Regions from separate parts of the Nonomuraea sp. NPDC000554 genome, predicted to be linked through region 2. Evidence: riboswitches for the same ligand, from Rfam matches in the RefSeq annotation. Region 2 holds a riboswitch; the other holds the start of a gene.

Region 1 (8,493 bases), on a different contig from region 2:
TCGGCGATGAATCCGTCTGGCACCCGGGGCAGGACGACCGTACGCCACGGGGTGAACCGCACCTCTTCGGCGGCTTCGGCCAGAGCGAGCAGTTGGCGCGGGGAAAGGCGGCCGAGCGGGATCAGCGCTTGGCTGGGGCCTGGCCTGGTCGAGGGTGGGGTGCCGGGCCAGGTGGTCCCCAGTTTCGTCCCGAGCGCCTCGGCTATGCGGGCAGGGCCCAGCTCGGATATGCGCCATTCGGTGGAGCGCAGCCGGAGGAACACCTCAGCGGTGTCCAACATGCCGGCCACGGTCCCCGGCAACCCGGTCTCCCGCCCGGCCAGCAACAGCCGCCCCTCCATCAGGGCCACGTCGGCTGCCAGGCCCGTCTCGCCGAGGGCGAACAAGAAGCGCCCAGGCAGCTCGGCCAGCTCGGGGCGAGCGCACAGGGCACGGTCCAGGTCGATGATCAGCTCTCTGTCGACGAGCGGCGAGGCGACGATGTTGCGTACCCGCTCGTGGGTCGGTGAGGGCAGCAGCCCGGCGGCGGCGATGCGTTCGGCGAACAACCCCAGATCCCGCAACCCGCGCAGTTGCAGGTTGGCCCGCGAGGTGAGCTCGATCACTCCCGAGCCCAGCTCCTCGGCGCACGCCGCCAAGGCACGCAGCTGTGAGGCGGAGAGCAAGCCGCCCGGGATGCGGACACGGGCCAGAGGCCCGTCGGCGGCCTGGTGCACCTGGAGCGCCCCCGGACAGGCGTCCCGACGCGTTCGTCCGACTATCGACACGTTGAGGATAGTAACGTCCATTCGCCCTGCCGTAGGCTTGCCCGCAGGCGAAGGTCAGGAGGAAGCCGGTGCGAATCCGGCGCGGTCCCGCCACTGTCACCGGGGAGCGAGCCCCCACCACAGGCCACCGAGAGGGAAGGCCGGGGGTGAGCGCCGATCCGGGAGCCAGGAGACTCCGGCCTTCGTGACACCCGCGACCGGGGCGAGGACCCCGAGGGAGGACCTCTTCGTGCCCACTGTCCTGCTGCTGTCCACATCGGACACCGACCTGCTCAGTGCCAAAGCCAGCGGTGCCGACTACCGCCTGGGCAACCCCGCCAGACTGACTGCCGGCGATCTCCCCCTGGAGGGCGTCGACCTGATCGTGGTCCGCCTGCTCGGTGGCCGGCGCGCCTGGGAGGAGGGCCTGGACGCGTTGCTGTCCGGCCCCCGCCCGGTCGTGGTGCTGGGCGGCGAGCAGGCGCCCGACGCCGAGCTGATGGAGCTGTCCAGCGTGCCCGGCGGCGTGGTGGCCGAAGCACACGCCTACCTGGCGCACGGCGGCCCGCGCAACCTGGCCGAGCTGCACGCCTTCCTCTCCGACACCGTGCTGCTGACCGGCCACGGATTCGCCCCGCCCGAGGCCACGCCCTCCTGGGGCGTGCTGGAGCGCGAGTCCACCGGGACGGGTCCGGTGATCGCCGTCCTGTACTACCGGGCTCACCACATGGCGGGCAACACCGGCTTCGTCGAATCGCTCTGCCGGGCCGTCGAGGATGCGGGCGGCCGGGCTCTTCCCGTCTTCTGCTCCTCTCTCCGTACGGCGGAGCCGGAACTGCTGGACACGCTGAGGCGAGCGGACGCCCTGGTTGTCACCGTGCTCGCGGCGGGCGGCTCCCGCCCGGCCACCGCGGGCGCGGGCGGGGACGACGAGGCCTGGGACGTGGGCGCGCTGGCCCAGCTCGATGTGCCGATCCTGCAGGGCCTGTGCCTGACCACGAGCCGGCAGGCGTGGGAGGAGAACGATGACGGCCTGTCGCCCCTGGACGCCGCCTCGCAGGTGGCCATCCCGGAGTTCGACGGGCGGATCATCACGGTGCCGTTCTCGTTCAAGGAGATCGACTCCGAAGGGCTGACCGTCTACGTGGCCGATCCCGAGCGGGCGGCTCGCGTGGCGGGCATCGCCGTACGGCACGGCCTGCTCCGGCACACACCACCCGCTTCCCGGAAGCTGGTGATCATGCTGTCGGCCTACCCGACCAAGCACTCCCGGGTCGGCAACGCGGTCGGCCTGGACACGCCCGCCAGCGCCGTACGTCTCCTGAAATGTCTGGAAGAGGCTGGGTATGACCTCGGTGATGGGTTTCCCGGCGTGGCCGAGCAGGACGGCGACGCGCTCATCCACGCGCTCATCGCGGCGGGCGGGCAGGACCAGGACTGGCTGACCGAGGAGCATCTGGCGGGCAACCCGGTGCGCATCCCGGCGCAGACCTACACCGCTTGGTACCGCACGCTGCCCGAAGACCTGCGCGAGGAGATGGAGCGGCATTGGGGGCCGCCGCCGGGAGAGCTGTTCGTGCACGAGGGCGCCATCGTCCTGGCTGCCCTGCGCGCGGGGAATCTCGTGGTGATGGTGCAGCCGCCGCGCGGCTTCGGCGAGAACCCGATCGCCATCTACCACGACCCCGATCTGCCGCCGAGCCACCACTATCTGGCCGCCTACCGTTGGCTGTCGGCCGAGTTCGGCGCGCACGCGATGGTCCATGTGGGCAAGCACGGCAACCTGGAGTGGCTGCCGGGCAAGTCAGCGGGGATGTCGGCCTCGTGCGGCACGGACGCGGCACTCGGGGACCTTCCGCTGATCTACCCGTTCCTGGTCAACGACCCGGGAGAGGGCACGCAGGCCAAGCGGCGGGCACACGCGGTGCTGGTGGACCATCTGGTGCCGCCGATGGCCCGAGCCGAGACCTATGGCGATATTTCCAGACTTGAGCAACTGCTGGACGAGCACGCGACCATCGCCGCCATGGACCCGGCCAAGCTGCCCGCCATCCGCGCCCAGATCTGGACCCTCATCCAGGCCGCCCGGCTCGACCACGACCTGGGTCTGGAAGACCGGCCGCACGACACCGAGTTCGACGACTTCATCCTGCACGTGGACGGCTGGCTCTGCGAGGTCAAGGACGCGCAGATCCGCGACGGGCTGCACGTGCTCGGCCAGGCGCCCGAGGGGCAGGTCCGGGTGGACCTGGTGCTGGCGATGCTCCGGGCCAGGCAGATGTGGGCGGGCAAGGAGACCCTGCCGGGCCTGCGCGAGGCACTCGGCCTGGCCGAGGACGGCACGGCGAGCCTGTCAGCCGTGGACCGGGCGGAGGCGACCGCCCGTGCGCTGGTCGAGGGCATGGAGGCGCGTGACTGGGAGCCCGCCGCCGCCCCCGAGGTGGTGGCGCGGGTGCTGGCGTCCGAGGATGACCTCGTCACCCGGATCATGACCTTCGCCGCCACCGAGGTGGTGCCCAGGCTCCGCCGTACCGTCGACGAGATCGACCACATCCTGCACGCCCTCGACGGCGGCTACGTCCCCGCCGGGCCCAGCGGAAGCCCGCTGCGCGGCCTGATCAACGTGCTGCCGACCGGCCGCAACTTCTACTCGGTGGACCCGCGCGCGGTGCCCAGCCGCCTCGCCTGGGAGACCGGCCAGGCCATGGCCGACTCCCTGCTGGAGCGCTACCGCGCCGACCACGGCGAGTGGCCGCGGTCGGTGGGCCTGTCGGTCTGGGGCACCAGCGCCATGCGTACGGCGGGCGACGACGTGGCCGAGGTCCTCGCACTTCTCGGCGTCCGCCCGGAGTGGGATGAGATGTCCAGGCGGGTGACGCGGCTGGAGCCGATCCCCCTGGCTGAGCTCGGCCGCCCCCGAATCGACGTGACCGTCCGCATCAGTGGCTTCTTCCGCGACGCCTTCCCGCACGTGGTGGCCATGCTCGACGACGCGGTACGGCTGGCCGCCTCGCTGAAGGAGCCGGACGAGGACAACTACATCCGCGCCCACGTGCGAGCCGACGGCAGCGAGCGCCGCATCTTCGGCTCGGCTCCGGGAGCCTACGGCGCGGGCCTGCTGCCGCTGATCGACAGCCGCAACTGGCGCGACGACGCCGACCTGGCCGAGGTCTACGCCGTCTGGGGCGGCTACGCCTACGGCCGCGACCTGGACGGCGTGCCCGCCAGGCAGGACATGGAGAACGCCTACCGCAGGATCGCCGTCGCCGCCAAGAACGTCGACACCCGCGAGCACGACATCGCGGACTCCGACGACTACTTCCAGTACCACGGCGGCATGGTCGCCACCGTCCGGGCGCTGACCGGCAAGGCGCCCGCCGCCTACGTGGGCGACAGCACCCGCCCCGACGCGGTTCGCACCCGCACGCTCTCGGAGGAGACCTCAAGGATCTTCCGCGCCCGTGTGGTCAACCCGCAGTGGCTGGCCGCGATGCGCAGGCACGGCTACAAGGGCGCCTTCGAACTGGCCGCGACCGTGGACTACCTGTTCGGCTACGACGCCACGACCGGGGTCATGGCCGACTGGATGTACGACAAGCTCACCCAGGCCTACGTCCTCGACGCCGAGAACCGGGAGTTCATGGAGAAATCCAACCCCTGGGCGCTGCACGGCATCGCCGAGCGGCTGCTGGAGGCGGCCGATCGCGGCATGTGGGAGCACCCCGACGAGCAGACCCTGCGCGAGCTGCAGGAGGTCTACCTCAAGACCGAAGGCGAGCTGGAGGACCGGTGAGCGGACGACTGTACGGCGTAGGGCTGGGACCGGGCGATCCGGAACTGGTGACGGTCAAGACCGCCCGGCTGATCGGCGAGGCCGACGTGATCGCCTACCACGCCGCCAGGCACGGGCGCAGCATCGCCCGTTCGATCGCCCTGCCGTACATGCGGGAGGGCCAGATCGAGGAGCTCCTGCAGTACCCGCTGACGGTCGAGACCACCGACCATCCGTGTGGGTATCAGGGCGCGCTCGACGACTTCTACGTCGAGTGCGCGGCGCGGCTGGCCGCCCATCTCGACGCAGGCCGGACGGTCGTCGTGCTCAGCGAGGGCGATCCGCTCTTCTACGGCTCCTACATGCACATGCACAAGCGGCTGGCCCATCGCTACCCGACCGAGGTGGTGCCCGGCGTGACCTCGGTGAGCGCGGCGGCGGCCGTGCTGGGGCGGCCGCTGGTGGAGCGCGACGAGGTGCTGACCGTGCTGCCGGGCACGCTCCCGGGCGAGGTGCTGGCCGAGCGGCTGCGCGCGACCGACTCGGCCGCGGTGCTCAAGCTGGGCCGGACCTTCGAGAAGGTGCGCGACGCCTTTGCCGAGGCCGGGAGGCTGGAGGACGCCTGGTACGTGGAGCGCGCCACCATGGGCGCCGAGCGGGTCGCGCCCCTCAAGGAGGTGGACCCGGACGGCGTGCCGTACTTCTCCCTGGCCCTGCTGGCCAGCCCGGCGGAGCGCACCTTCGTGGGAGGCGCCCCCGTCGAAGAGCAGAGGGGTGAGGTCGTCGTGGTCGGGCTGGGCCCCGCGGGGCGGCCCTGGCTGACCCCAGAGGCGCAGGACGCGCTGGCTGTGGCGACCGACATCGTGGGGTACGGGCCGTACGTCGACCGGGTCGCCCCCAACCCGCGCCAGGAGCGGCATCGCACGGACAACCGGGTCGAGGCCGAACGCGCCCGGCATGCTCTGGAGTTGGCGCGTTCCGGAAGGCGGGTGGCCGTGGTCTCATCGGGGGATCCGGGAGTGTTCGCCATGGCGAGCGCCGTCCTGGAGGCCTCGGCGGATTACCCGGATGTGCCCGTGCGTGTGGTGCCGGGGCTGACCGCTGCCCAGGCGGTCGCCTCCCGGGTGGGCGCTCCCCTGGGACACGACTTCTGCGTGCTCTCCCTGTCCGACCTGCTCAAGCCGTGGGAGGTGGTGGCCGCGAGGATCAGCGCGGCGGCGATGGCCGACCTGGTGCTGGCGATCTACAACCCCGCCTCGCGCCGCCGTACCTGGCAGGTGGCCGCCGCGCGTGACCTGCTCCTGGAACACCGGCTTCCGGAGACGCCCGTGGTGATCGGGCGGGACGTCGGCGGGTCCGGCGAATCCGTGACGGTGACGACGCTGGCCGAACTCGACCCGGACCACGTGGACATGCGCTGCCTGCTCATCGTCGGCTCGTCCACCACGCAGGTGACCCCGCAAGGCACGGTCTTCACGCCACGCCGATACCCCTGAGCGCCGCCTCGACCGTCTCGACGTGAGTGACGCCTTCCGGCAGGGGCGGCCGGGCGACCGTGATCACCTTGAGGCCACGTTCACGGGCGGCGGCGAGCTTGGCCTTGGTCAGCTCGCCGCCGCTGTCCTTGGTGACCAGGACGGTCAGACGGTACTCGTCGATGAGGGCCAGTTCGCCTTCGAGCGTGTACGGCCCGCGCCCCAGGATGATGTGGACATTCGGCGGGATCGGCGGCGCTGGGGGATCCACCGACCTTGCGAGGAAGCAGACACCGCTCAGTCCGGAGAAGACCGGCAGGCTCCGCCGACCGGTGGTCAGGAAGACTCGATCCCCGGCGGCCAGCTCGGCGGCAGCCGCCTCCAGCGAAGGCACCCGTACCTCACCCGGCATCTCCGGCCATCCCGGCCTGCACAGCACCAGCAGCGGAATCTCCGCCAGCCGAGCCGCCTCAACCGCGGAAGCCGTCATGCGCGCCGCGAACGGATGGGTCGCGTCGACCAGCGCGTCGGGGCGTTCCTGTTCGAGCCAGGCGGCCAGCCCCTGCGGCCCGCCGAACCCGCCCTCCCGTACCTCGCCGACCGGCAGCCTCGGATTGCTCACCCGGCCCGCCAGCGAGGAGGTCACCTGCACACCCCGCTCGACCAGCTCCGCAGCCAGCGCCCTGGCCTCCGCGGTGCCACCCAGGATCAGGACGCGTCGCACGGTCTCTCCCGCGCAGCACTGTAGAGGTGGCTGTCGGTGAACTCCGACGCGGTCAGCACGCGCCCGACCACGATCACCGCGGTCCGTTTGATCCCGGCCTCGTGCACCTGGGCGGCGATGTCCGCGAGGGTGCCGCGAAGGATCTGCTCGTCGGTACGGCTGGCGTACGCCACCACCGCCACCGGACAGTCCGCGCCGTAGACCGGCAGCAACTCCGCCACCGCGGAGTCGATCCGCTGGACCGCCAGATGCAGCACCATGGTCGCCCGGCCCGCGCCGAGAGTCGCCAGGTCCTCTCCCGGTGGCATCGGCGTGGCACGGGCGGAGGTCCTGGTGAGGATGACGCTCTGGCCGACGCCCGGCACCGTGAGTTCCCGTTTGAGAGATGCCGCCGCCGCCGCGAACGCCGGGACTCCGGGCACGATCTCGTACGGGACGCCGAGCTCTTCCAACCTGCGCACCTGCTCGGCGACCGCGCTGAAGATCGACGGGTCGCCGGAGTGGAGCCGGGCGACGTCCTGGCCCTTGGTGTGTGCCTCGGCGATCTCGGCCACGATCTGGTCCAGCGTCAGGTTGGCCGTGTCCACCTGCCGTGCCCCCGGCGGGCAGGCGTCGAGCAACTCGCGGGGGACGAGCGAGCCCGCGTACAGGCAGACGGGCGCCGACTCCAGCAGGCGCAGCCCGCGCACGGTGATCAGGTCGGCGGCGCCGGGACCGGCCCCGATGAAGAACACCGTCATGAGATCTCCTTGACCACGGTCCACACCGTCACCGGCATCGCGGCCCGCCACCCGGTGAACCCGCCCACCGGGCTCGCCCGCTGCACCGCCAGGCGCACCAGGTCGCCGCCGAGCTTGCCGTACCACTGCCCGACCAGCGCCTCCGACTCCAGGGTCACCGCGTTGGCCACCAGCCGCCCGCCTGGCCGCAGCGCCGCCCAGCAGGCTTCGAACAGGCCCGGCACCGTCGCGCCACCACCGACGAAGACCGCGTCCGGAGTGGGCAGCCCGTCGAGCGCCTGGGGGGCACGGCCCACCACGACGCTCAGCCCCGGGACGCCCAGGCTCCCGGCGTTGCGGCCGATCCGCTCGGCGCGGTCGGCACGGCTTTCTATCGCCACCGCCCGGCAGGAGGGGTGCGTGCGCATCCACTCGATGGCGATGCTGCCCGCGCCTGCTCCGACGTCCCAGAGCAACTCCCCCGGCAAGGGCGCCAACCGTGACAGGCTCACCGCGCGCACCTCGCGCTTGGTCAGCTGACCGTCGTGATCGAACGCCTCGTCGGGCAGGCCCGGCACTCTGGACTGCGGACTGTCGGTTGCCGAGCACTCGATGGCGATGACGCGCAGCGGCGAGTCCGGCCTCGGCGTCTCAGAGCCCAGATCGGCTAGGACGATGACGCGACTGCCCGCATATCCCGAAATATCCAACAAGTCGTGGACGGCCTCCATCGAAGCCCCCAAGACCAGCACCCGCCGCCCCGGCGCGAGCACCGCACGCAGCGCCGCCAGCGGGCGCCCCACCGCGCTCACCACCTCGACCTGCTCGACCGGCCAGCCCAGCCGCGAGCACGCCAGCGAGACAGAGGACACATGCGGCAACACCCGGACCCGCTCGGCACCGACCAGCCGCACAAGGGTCGAGCCGATGCCGTAGAACATGGGATCCCCGCTGGCCAGCACACAGACCGCCCGTCCGGCGAGCGAGTCCAGCAACCCGGGCAGGTTGGGCAGCAGCGGCGACGGCAGCACCACCCGCTCAACCTCCTGGAGGGGCA
Region 2 (8,493 bases):
CTCCTCGATCCTGCCCCACTCGTTGTTGACGACGACCACGTCATCAAGGCGCAGCGCGTCGCTGAAGGCGAGCTGGAGCCCCGCCAGCATGTTGCCGAGGGTCGGCTGGGCGGCGATGCCGACCACCGCGCCCGCGATGCCGGCCGAGGCGAGCAGCCCGGCGCCCAGCGCCCGGACCTGCGGGAAGGAGAAGAGCATCGCGCCCAGCGCGATCACGATGATGACCGCGGCGGCGACCCGGCGGACCAGCCCGATCTGGGTCCTGATCCGCCGCGCCCGGCGGTTGCCCTCCCCCTGGACCAGCACCAGCCGGTCGAGGACGACGTCGGTCAGCGCGTAGCTGGCCTGGACGATCAGCCACGTCACGCTGGCGATGGTGAGCAGCGCGAGCACCTGGTCGACGGTGCTGCCGAGGCTGCGTTCCTGCTGCGTGTCGCCGAACATGCCGGGCCCGAACACCACGTTGAACGCCGCCACGGCGGCCACCGCGAAGGCGGGCCAGGTGCAGTGCTCCACGAGGTGCCGCGCGAGCGCCCACTTGCGCCCGGCCCTCGACAGGATCCGACGGGCCACCTCCACCACCAGGATCGAGCCGATCACAGAGACGATGAGGATGGGCCAGTCGGATGGCGACTGCACTGTCATACCCCCAATGTCTAGAAGGTTTCGTCAAATGTCACATTGCCCTCAACGGCTACTTGGTAAGCAGAAACACGACGTTCGAAGAAGTTGGCCAACTCCTGCACGTCCTGCAACTCCATGAACGCGAACGGGTTGGCCGTACCGTACCTCCTGGACAGGCCCAGCCGGGCCAGCCGCTGGTCGGCGACGTATTCGAGATATTCACGCATCTGGTCGACGCTCATGCCCGGCATGCCGTCGCCGCACAGGTCGCGGGCGAAGGCCAGTTCGGCTGCGACAGCTTCCTCGATCATGCTGGTCACCTGCTCGCCCAGCTTGTCGTCGAACAGCTCGGGCTCCTCGGCCCTGACCGTGTCGACCACGCTGAAGGCGAACTCCATGTGCATGGACTCGTCGCGGAACACCCAGTTCGTGCCGGTGGCCAGGCCGCCGAGCAGCCCGCGAGAGCGGAACCAGTATACGTAGGCGAACGCGCCGTAGAAGAAGAGTCCCTCGATGCAGGCGGCGAAGCAGATCAGGTTGAGCAGGAACTGTCTGCGCTGCTCAGCGGTCTCCAGGTGCTGGAGTCCGTTGATCGAGTCGATCCACTTGAAGCAGAACTCCGCCTTGTCGCGGATGGACGGGATGTGGTCGATCGCGGCGAACGCCATGACCCGCTCGTCCGGGTCGGGCAGGTACGTGTCGAGCAGCGTCAGGTAGAACTGCACGTGCACGGCCTCCTCGAACAGCTGCCTGCTCAGGTAGAGGCGCGCTTCGGGGGCGTTGACGTGCTGGTAGAGGTTGAGCACCAGGTTGTTGGCGACGATCGAGTCGCCGGTGGCGAAGAAGGCCACCAGGCGGTTGATCAGGTGGCGTTCCTGCGGCGTCATCTTCGCCAGGTCGGCGAGGTCGTTGTGCAGGTCCACCTCCTCCACCGTCCAGGTGTTGCGGATGGCGGCCCGGTAACGCTCGTAGAAGTCGGGGTAGCGCATGGGCCGCAGGGTCAGGTCCATCCCAGGGTCGAGCAGCATGTTTGTCGTCTCTCTCTTCGGTATGGCGGCTACTGGCAGGCTTCGCAGACCTCCGGGTTCTCCAGCGAGCAGGCGATCACGGACTCCAGCGGCTCGGCGGGGGCCGGGACGGACTGGACCGTGGTCTGGGCGATCCGGGTGGCCGGACGGGAGCGCAGGTAGTAGGTGGTCTTCAGGCCCCGCTTCCAGGCGTAGGCGTACATCGAGGAGAGCTTGCCGATGGTGGGGCTGGCCATGAACAGGTTGAGCGACTGCGACTGGTCGATGTACGGCTGCCTGGACGCCGCCAGGTCGATGAGCGCCTTCTGCGGCAGTTCCCAGGCCGTGCGGTAGAGCGCCTTGAGGTCGGCGGGGATGCCGGGGATGTCCTGGACCGAGCCGTCGGCCCGCTTGATGGCGTCGCGCATCTGCTGCGTCCACAGCCCGCGCGCCTGGAGGTCGGCGACCAGGTAGCGGTTGACCTGGAGGAACTCACCCGACAGGGTCTCGCGCTTGAACACGTTGGACACCTGCGGCTCGATGCACTCGTAGCAGCCCGCGATGGAGGCGATGGTGGCCGTCGGCGCGATGGCGACCATCAGCGAGTTGCGCAGGCCGTTGGCGGCGATCTTCTCGCGCAGGGCGTCCCACCGCTCGCCGGTTCCCGCCGCGTAGTGGTCGGGGTGCAGGACGCCGAGCGCCGCCCGGGTGTCGGCGTACGACGCGTGCCTGCCCCGCTCGACGGCCAGGTCGGCGGACGTGTCGTAGGCCGCCAGCGCGATCTCCTCGGCGATGCGGGTGGACAGCTCCAGCGCCTCGGGCGAGTCGAACGGCAGCCTGAGGGTGAACAGGACGTCGGCCAGGCCCATCACGCCGAGGCCGATCGGACGCCAGCGCAGGTTGGCGGCCTCCGCCTCGGGGGTGGGGTAGAAGCCCAGGTCGATGGTCCTGTCGAGGAAGCGCACGGCGGTCCTGACGGTCCGGCCGAGCCGCCCCCAGTCGAGGCCGTCAGGGGTGACGTGGGCGGCGAGGTTGATCGAGCCCAGGTTGCAGACGGCCGTCTCGCCGTCGCTGGTGACCTCAAGGATCTCCGTGCACAGGTTCGACAGGTGGATGACGTTCTCGGGGCGGGCGGTCTGGTTGGAGGTGCGGTTGGCCGCGTCCTTGAAGGTCATCCAGCCGTTGCCGGTCTGGGCCAGCGTGCGCATCATCCGGCCGTAGAGCGTCCGGGCGGGGATCTGGCGGGTGAACCGGCCCTGGGCCTCGTACGCCCGGTACGCCTGGGTGAAGGCGTCGCCGTACAGGTCCGTGAGGTCCGGGACGTCCTTGGGGTCGAACAGCGACCAGACCTCGTCGGCCTCCACCCGGCGCATGAACTCGTCGGGCACCCAGTTGGCCAGGTTCAGGTTGTGGGTGCGGCGGGCGTCCTCGCCGGTGTTGTCGCGCAGCTCCAGGAACTCCTCGATGTCGGCGTGCCAGGTCTCCAGGTACACGCAGGCCGCGCCCTTGCGCCGGCCGCCCTGGTTGACCGCCGCGACCGACGAGTCGAGCGTGCGCAGCCACGGCACGATGCCGTTCGAATGCCCGTTGGTGCCCCTGATCAGCGAGCCACGCGAGCGCACCCGCGTCCACGAGATGCCGATGCCGCCGGCGTACTTCGACAGCCGCGCCACCTGCCCGTACCTTTCGTAGATCGCCTCCAGCTCGTCCCTCGGGGAGTCGAGCAGGAAGCACGACGACAGCTGGGGCCTGCGCGCGCCCGAGTTGAACAGCGTCGGCGAGCTGGGCAGGTACGACAGCGTCGACATCAGCGCGTACAGCTCGGCCGCCTCCGCGACCGACTCCGACAGCCCGCACGCCACCCGCAGGAAGAAGTGCTGCGGCCGTTCCAGCACCGCCCGCGTGCGCGGGTGCCGCAGCAGGTAGCGGTCGTAGACGGTGCGCAGGCCGAAGTACTCGAACCGCGCGTCGGCCTCGTCGGAGACCAGCGCGTCCAGCTCGGGGGCGTGGGCGGCGACGAACTCCGCCAGCGCGTCCTGGACCAGCCCGGCCGCGTGCGTGGCGGCGACCGACTCGGAGAAGGTCCGCACCCCGTGGCCGGCCGCCTCGTCGGCGATCTCCTCGGCCAGCAGGCGGGCGGCGACCCGGGAGTTGGCCGGGTCGGCGATCACCCGCGCGGCGGCCTCCTCGATGGCCAGCCTGCGGTCGCCCTCAACGATCTGCGTCACGTGCTCTCTCCTCGCGAGCTCATCCTCGTGAGGGCACGCGAGAGCGCGGCACGGCATGCGGCCGCGACGCCCCCGGGCCCTCCCTCGAGGCCCTGGACCGTTCAGCCGGGACAGGCCCGGCACCGCTGGCAGGTCTTCGGGCTCGCGGGCAGGCCATGGAGGCGCCTACTGGCCGTCGCTTCCCGGATCGCTCCAGTGCTTGTGACGGCGGTCGTTCCCGCTCACCGCTGCGGGGCAGCCCCGGAATCGCACCGGGTTCCCTTTTGCTCCGCCCTTTGGGGCGAACCAGCGACGAGCAGGATCCTACATCTAGTGGCCGTTCCCGCAACTGCCCCAGCATGTTGTGCCGGGCGTGTCGAGCAGACCGAGGTCGCGGAGCACCGCCCTGGTGCGGTCGATCTCGGACGTGAGCCACTTCTCGAAGTCGTCGCCGCTGAGCGGGATCGGGTTCCAGCCGCCGGCGCGGCACGCCGCCTGCCACGCCCGGGAGCCGCAGACGTCGTCGCACATCTGGATGGCGGCGGCGCGGCTGTCGTCCGACATGCTGTCGGGGCCGACGGCGGCGCACCAGTCGGCGAAGTCCACCCGCACCCCCGACTCCAGCAGCGTCGGCGCGTCCAGGCCGACGGCCCGCTCGGCGGAGGAGACGGCGAGCACCCTGACCTGGTGCCCGTCGATACTGGGACGCCAGTCGGCCAGGGTCCCGGCGGCGGCCGTGGCCTTGCCGCCGAGCAGCGCCGTCGCGGCCGCCGCGCTGTTGCGGTAGCCGGTGTAGTCGACCTTGCGGGCGTCGGCGCCCAGCCCCTTGGCGATCAGCCCGAAGAGCAGGTGGTCGGGCCCGCCCTGGCGGCCTCCGGCGAGCTGCGTCTGGTCGGGCTGGGCGACCAGGTGGGCGCCGAACTCGTCGAAGTTCCTGAAGCGGGAGGTGGCGGGCACGACCACGACCTCGACGTCGCCGGTGAGCCTGGCCAGCGGGGTCGCGGTGTCGAGCAGGGACAGGCCGTTGTTCATGTCGGCGGCGGCCAGGGCGGGCAGGCCCGTGACGGTGACCTTGGTGACCGGCGCCTGGGACGTGACGGCGTACCCGGCCTCGCGAGCGCACCTGACGAGGGTCGCGGCGACCCTGGCCCAGCGCTCGCCGCCCGCTCCGATGGCGAACCGGGCGCGGGGGCCCACCGTGCCGGTGGCCGCGTACTCGGTGCCGCAGCCCGCAAGGAGCGCGGCGCCCCATCCGAGTGCGAAGAACCGTCGACGGCGCATGGCGTCCCACCCCCGAACCTCGCGATATCCCCCATTACTAGAAGTTATTGACAGTAAACGCGCTGCTACACATCAGGGGCGTCGTAGGATGCGTTCACGAAATCTCGCGAAATTTGGAGTTATTGGGGTTTTGCGGCTTTTTGCGCGACACCTGCGAGCAGGCACGAGGCCGGGGACGGGCGGCCGACGAGCCTGGGCCGGTCCGGACGCCAGTCCGCCGCCTGCACCAAACCTGGTGAAACCATAGTGAAATCCCCGAAGAACTCCCGGATCTCCTGCGGGGTCCTGTCGGTGCCACCCGGCCCCCGGTGGACCCCCAGCGTTCCGGGGCCCTGGGCGCGCACGAGCGAGGTGGCGTGCGTGAGCACGAGGTGGCTGCCCGGCGCGACCGCGTCACGGAGCCTCGCCACCATCGCGTGCGGCTCGTCCAGCACGAAGTGCAGGACCGACACCAGCAGCAGCCCCACCGGCTGCGACAGGTCGAGGAACCCGGCGGCCCTGCCCAGCACGTCGTCGGTGTCGAGCAGGTCGGCCTCGAGCATCACGGCGCCGTCCCCGGCCTCCAGCAGCGCGCGGCCGTGCGCGGCGACCACCGGGTCGCGCTCGACGTAGACGACCCTGGAGCCGAGCGCGACCTCGTGCGCGTTGCCCTGGGTCGGCAGCCCGCCGCCCAGGTGCAGGAACTGCCGGATTCCGGTGCCGGTGAGGTAGCGCACCGCGCGCTGGAGGAAGGCCCGGTTGGCGCGTGCCACCGGGACCGCCTCCGGAAGCAGCTCGGCCAGCGTGTCGATGGCTTCGCGGTCGATGGCGAAGTTGTCCTTGCCGCCGAGCAGGTAGTCGTACATCCGGGCGAGGTTCGGTGTGTGAGAGTCGAACTCCGGCACATCGCGATCTTAGATCGTTCAGGCCCCGTTAACACGAGCTACGTTCCGATTGTGGCCGTTTTGGTGAGTTTCCCGTTTCCGGGCCGCAGCTGATCCGCTACTCGACCGTGACGCTCTTGGCCAGGTTGCGGGGCTTGTCGACGTCCCGGCCGAGCGCGACGGCGGCGTGGTAGGCCAGGAGCTGGAGCGGGATCGTCAGCAGGATCGGGTCCAGCTCGATCTCGTTCTTCGGCACCACGATGACGTCGTCGGCCAGCTTGGCGTCAGGCTCGCGGTGGCCGACCATGAGCACCTGGCCGCCGCGGGCGCGGATCTCGCCGAGCGTGGTGAGGTTCTTGTCGAGCAGCTCGTCGTCGGGGACGATCGCGACCGTCGGCATCTCCGGGCCGATCAGCGCGAGCGGGCCGTGCTTCAGCTCGCTCGCCGGATACGCCTCGGCGTGGACGTAGGAGATCTCCTTGAGCTTCTGCGCCCCCTCGCGGGCCACCGGGTAGCCGCGGACCCGGCCGACGAACATCATGCTGGGGTTCTTGGCGTACTTCTGCGCCAGCTCGGCGATCTTGTCGCTCTGCGCGAGGATCTCCTCGATCTGGCCGGGGAGCCTGCGCAGGCCCTCGCAGATGCGGCGGCCGTCGGCGGGCGACAGGTCGTGCACCCGGCCGAAGTGCAGCGCCAGCAGCACGAAGGCCAGCGAGGTCGAGGTGAACGCCTTGGTCGAGGCGACCGACACCTCGGGGCCCGCGTGCAGGTAGACGCCGCCGTCGACCTCGCGGGCGATCGCGCTGCCGACCGCGTTGACGATGCCGATCACCCGGCCGCCCTTGCGTTTGAGCTCCTGCACGGCGGCCAGCGTGTCGTAGGTCTCGCCCGACTGGCTGATCGCGACGTAGAGCGTGTCGGGGTCCACGACCGGGTTGCGGTAGCGGAACTCGCTGGCGGGCTCGGCGTCGGCCGGGATGCGGGCCAGCTCCTCGATGAGCTGGGCGCCGATCTGGCCCGAGTAGTAGGCCGACCCGCAGCCGATGATCTTCACGCGGCGGAAGGAGCGGGTCTCGCGGGCGTCCATGTTGAGGCCGCCCAGGTGGGCGATGTGGAAGCGCTCGTCCAGGCGTCCGCGCATGGTGCGGGCCACCGTGTCGGGCTGCTCGGAGATCTCCTTGAGCAGGTAGTGCTCGTAGCCGCCGGTGTCGTAGTGGCCGGCGTCCCAGTCGACCGTGAGCGGCTCCTTGGCGGTCTCGCGGGCGTCGCTGGCGAAGGTGTGGAAGCCGTCGGCCTTGAGCACGGCCAGCTCGCCGTCCTCCAGGTGGACGACCTGCCGGGTGTAGCGGACCAGCGCGGCCACGTCCGAGGCGGCGAACATCTCCTTCTCGCCGATGCCGAGCACGATGGGGCTGCCGTTGCGCGCCACGACCACCTCGCCGGGCCGCTCGGCGTCGATCACCGCGATGCCGTACGTGCCGACGACGCTCTTGAGCGCCTTCCTGACCGCCTCCTCCAGGGAGTCGTTCTCGCGGGCGGTGCGGGCGATCAGGTGCGCGAGCACCTCGGTGTCGGTCTCGGAGGCGAACTCCACCCCGTCGGCCACCAGCTTGGCGCGCAGCTCGTCGGCGTTCTCGATGATGCCGTTGTGGACGACCGCGATGCGCTCGTCGGCCGACAGGTGAGGATGCGCGTTGGCGTCACTGGGCACGCCGTGGGTGGCCCACCGGGTGTGGCCGATGCCGAGGCCGCCCTTGAACCGGGCGGGCACGGCCTTGGCCAGATCGGCCACCCTGCCCTTGACCTTGCGGACCTTGAGCCCCTTGTTCGACACCACGACCCCGGCCGAGTCGTAGCCCCGGTACTCCAGCCGCTGCAGCCCCTCCAGCAGGATGGGCGCCGCGTCCTTGGGCCCCACGTAGGCGACGATTCCGCACATCCAAGCTCTCCTCTATCCGTAGACAATCCGGCGCAGTTGGCGCAGGGACAGCTCGGGAGCCGCCACCCTGCGCCCGCGCAGTTCGGCGGCGACCCTGGGGAAGATCTCGTCGTTGGTGAAGCCTTGCGACTTCAGCTCCGCGTGGCGCCGCCGTACGAACTCCTCGGCCGACTCCGAGAAGTACGACAGCACGTCGGCGACCACGCGCGCCGCCTCCCCCGGGCCGAGACCGCTGGTCCGGCCGAGGTGGGCGATGAGGTCCTCGTAGAGGTTCCGCGCCGTGGACACAGACGAGGACACTACGCATGTCGAAGAAGACACGCCAACATCCTGCCCGAAATCGGGCAGGAATAGCCTCTAGGCGACGCTCACACGTCCCCAACCTTTGTCCAAGCACCGGCAAGCGAATGATCGGCGGCCTGTAAACGCCGCCGCGGGGCCCGCCGTCCCCGCGGGCAGCAGCATCGTCGTGGGCGAGATCGGCGCGACGGCCGTCGCCGTGCCCCCGGATCGAGCGGCCGCTCAGCGGGTTCGTGATCGGATTCGCGACGTCCGAGGTCAACGGCCGGTTC

The links. Region 2 has a riboswitch for cobalamin ahead of ABT294_RS31320 (ribonucleoside-diphosphate reductase subunit alpha). Riboswitches for the same ligand answer to the same signal wherever they lie in the genome.
Region 1: linked by a shared signal. The riboswitch ahead of cobN (cobaltochelatase subunit CobN) and the one ahead of ABT294_RS31320 (ribonucleoside-diphosphate reductase subunit alpha) in region 2 are both predicted to bind cobalamin.

Annotation. Positions count from the first base shown of each region.
Region 1 covers NZ_JBEPDC010000001.1:724,182-732,674, forward strand. Annotated here, with positions in the region: gene ABT294_RS03630 (ferredoxin-like domain-containing protein) at 1-767, opposite strand, end outside; cobalamin riboswitch at 784-965, shown strand; gene cobN (cobaltochelatase subunit CobN) at 997-4,539, shown strand; gene cobJ (precorrin-3B C(17)-methyltransferase) at 4,536-6,014, shown strand; gene ABT294_RS03645 (cobalt-precorrin-6A reductase) at 5,992-6,717, opposite strand; gene cobM (precorrin-4 C(11)-methyltransferase) at 6,702-7,457, opposite strand; gene cbiE (precorrin-6y C5,15-methyltransferase (decarboxylating) subunit CbiE) at 7,454-8,493, opposite strand, start outside.
Region 2 covers NZ_JBEPDC010000019.1:4,352-12,844, forward strand. Annotated here, with positions in the region: gene ABT294_RS31310 (mechanosensitive ion channel family protein) at 1-645, opposite strand, end outside; gene ABT294_RS31315 (ribonucleotide-diphosphate reductase subunit beta) at 657-1,652, opposite strand; gene ABT294_RS31320 (ribonucleoside-diphosphate reductase subunit alpha) at 1,682-3,859, opposite strand; cobalamin riboswitch at 3,970-4,164, opposite strand; gene ABT294_RS31325 (tripartite tricarboxylate transporter substrate-binding protein) at 4,169-5,119, opposite strand; gene ABT294_RS31330 (SAM-dependent methyltransferase) at 5,239-6,003, opposite strand; gene glmS (glutamine--fructose-6-phosphate transaminase (isomerizing)) at 6,101-7,921, opposite strand; gene ABT294_RS31340 (hypothetical protein) at 7,934-8,209, opposite strand.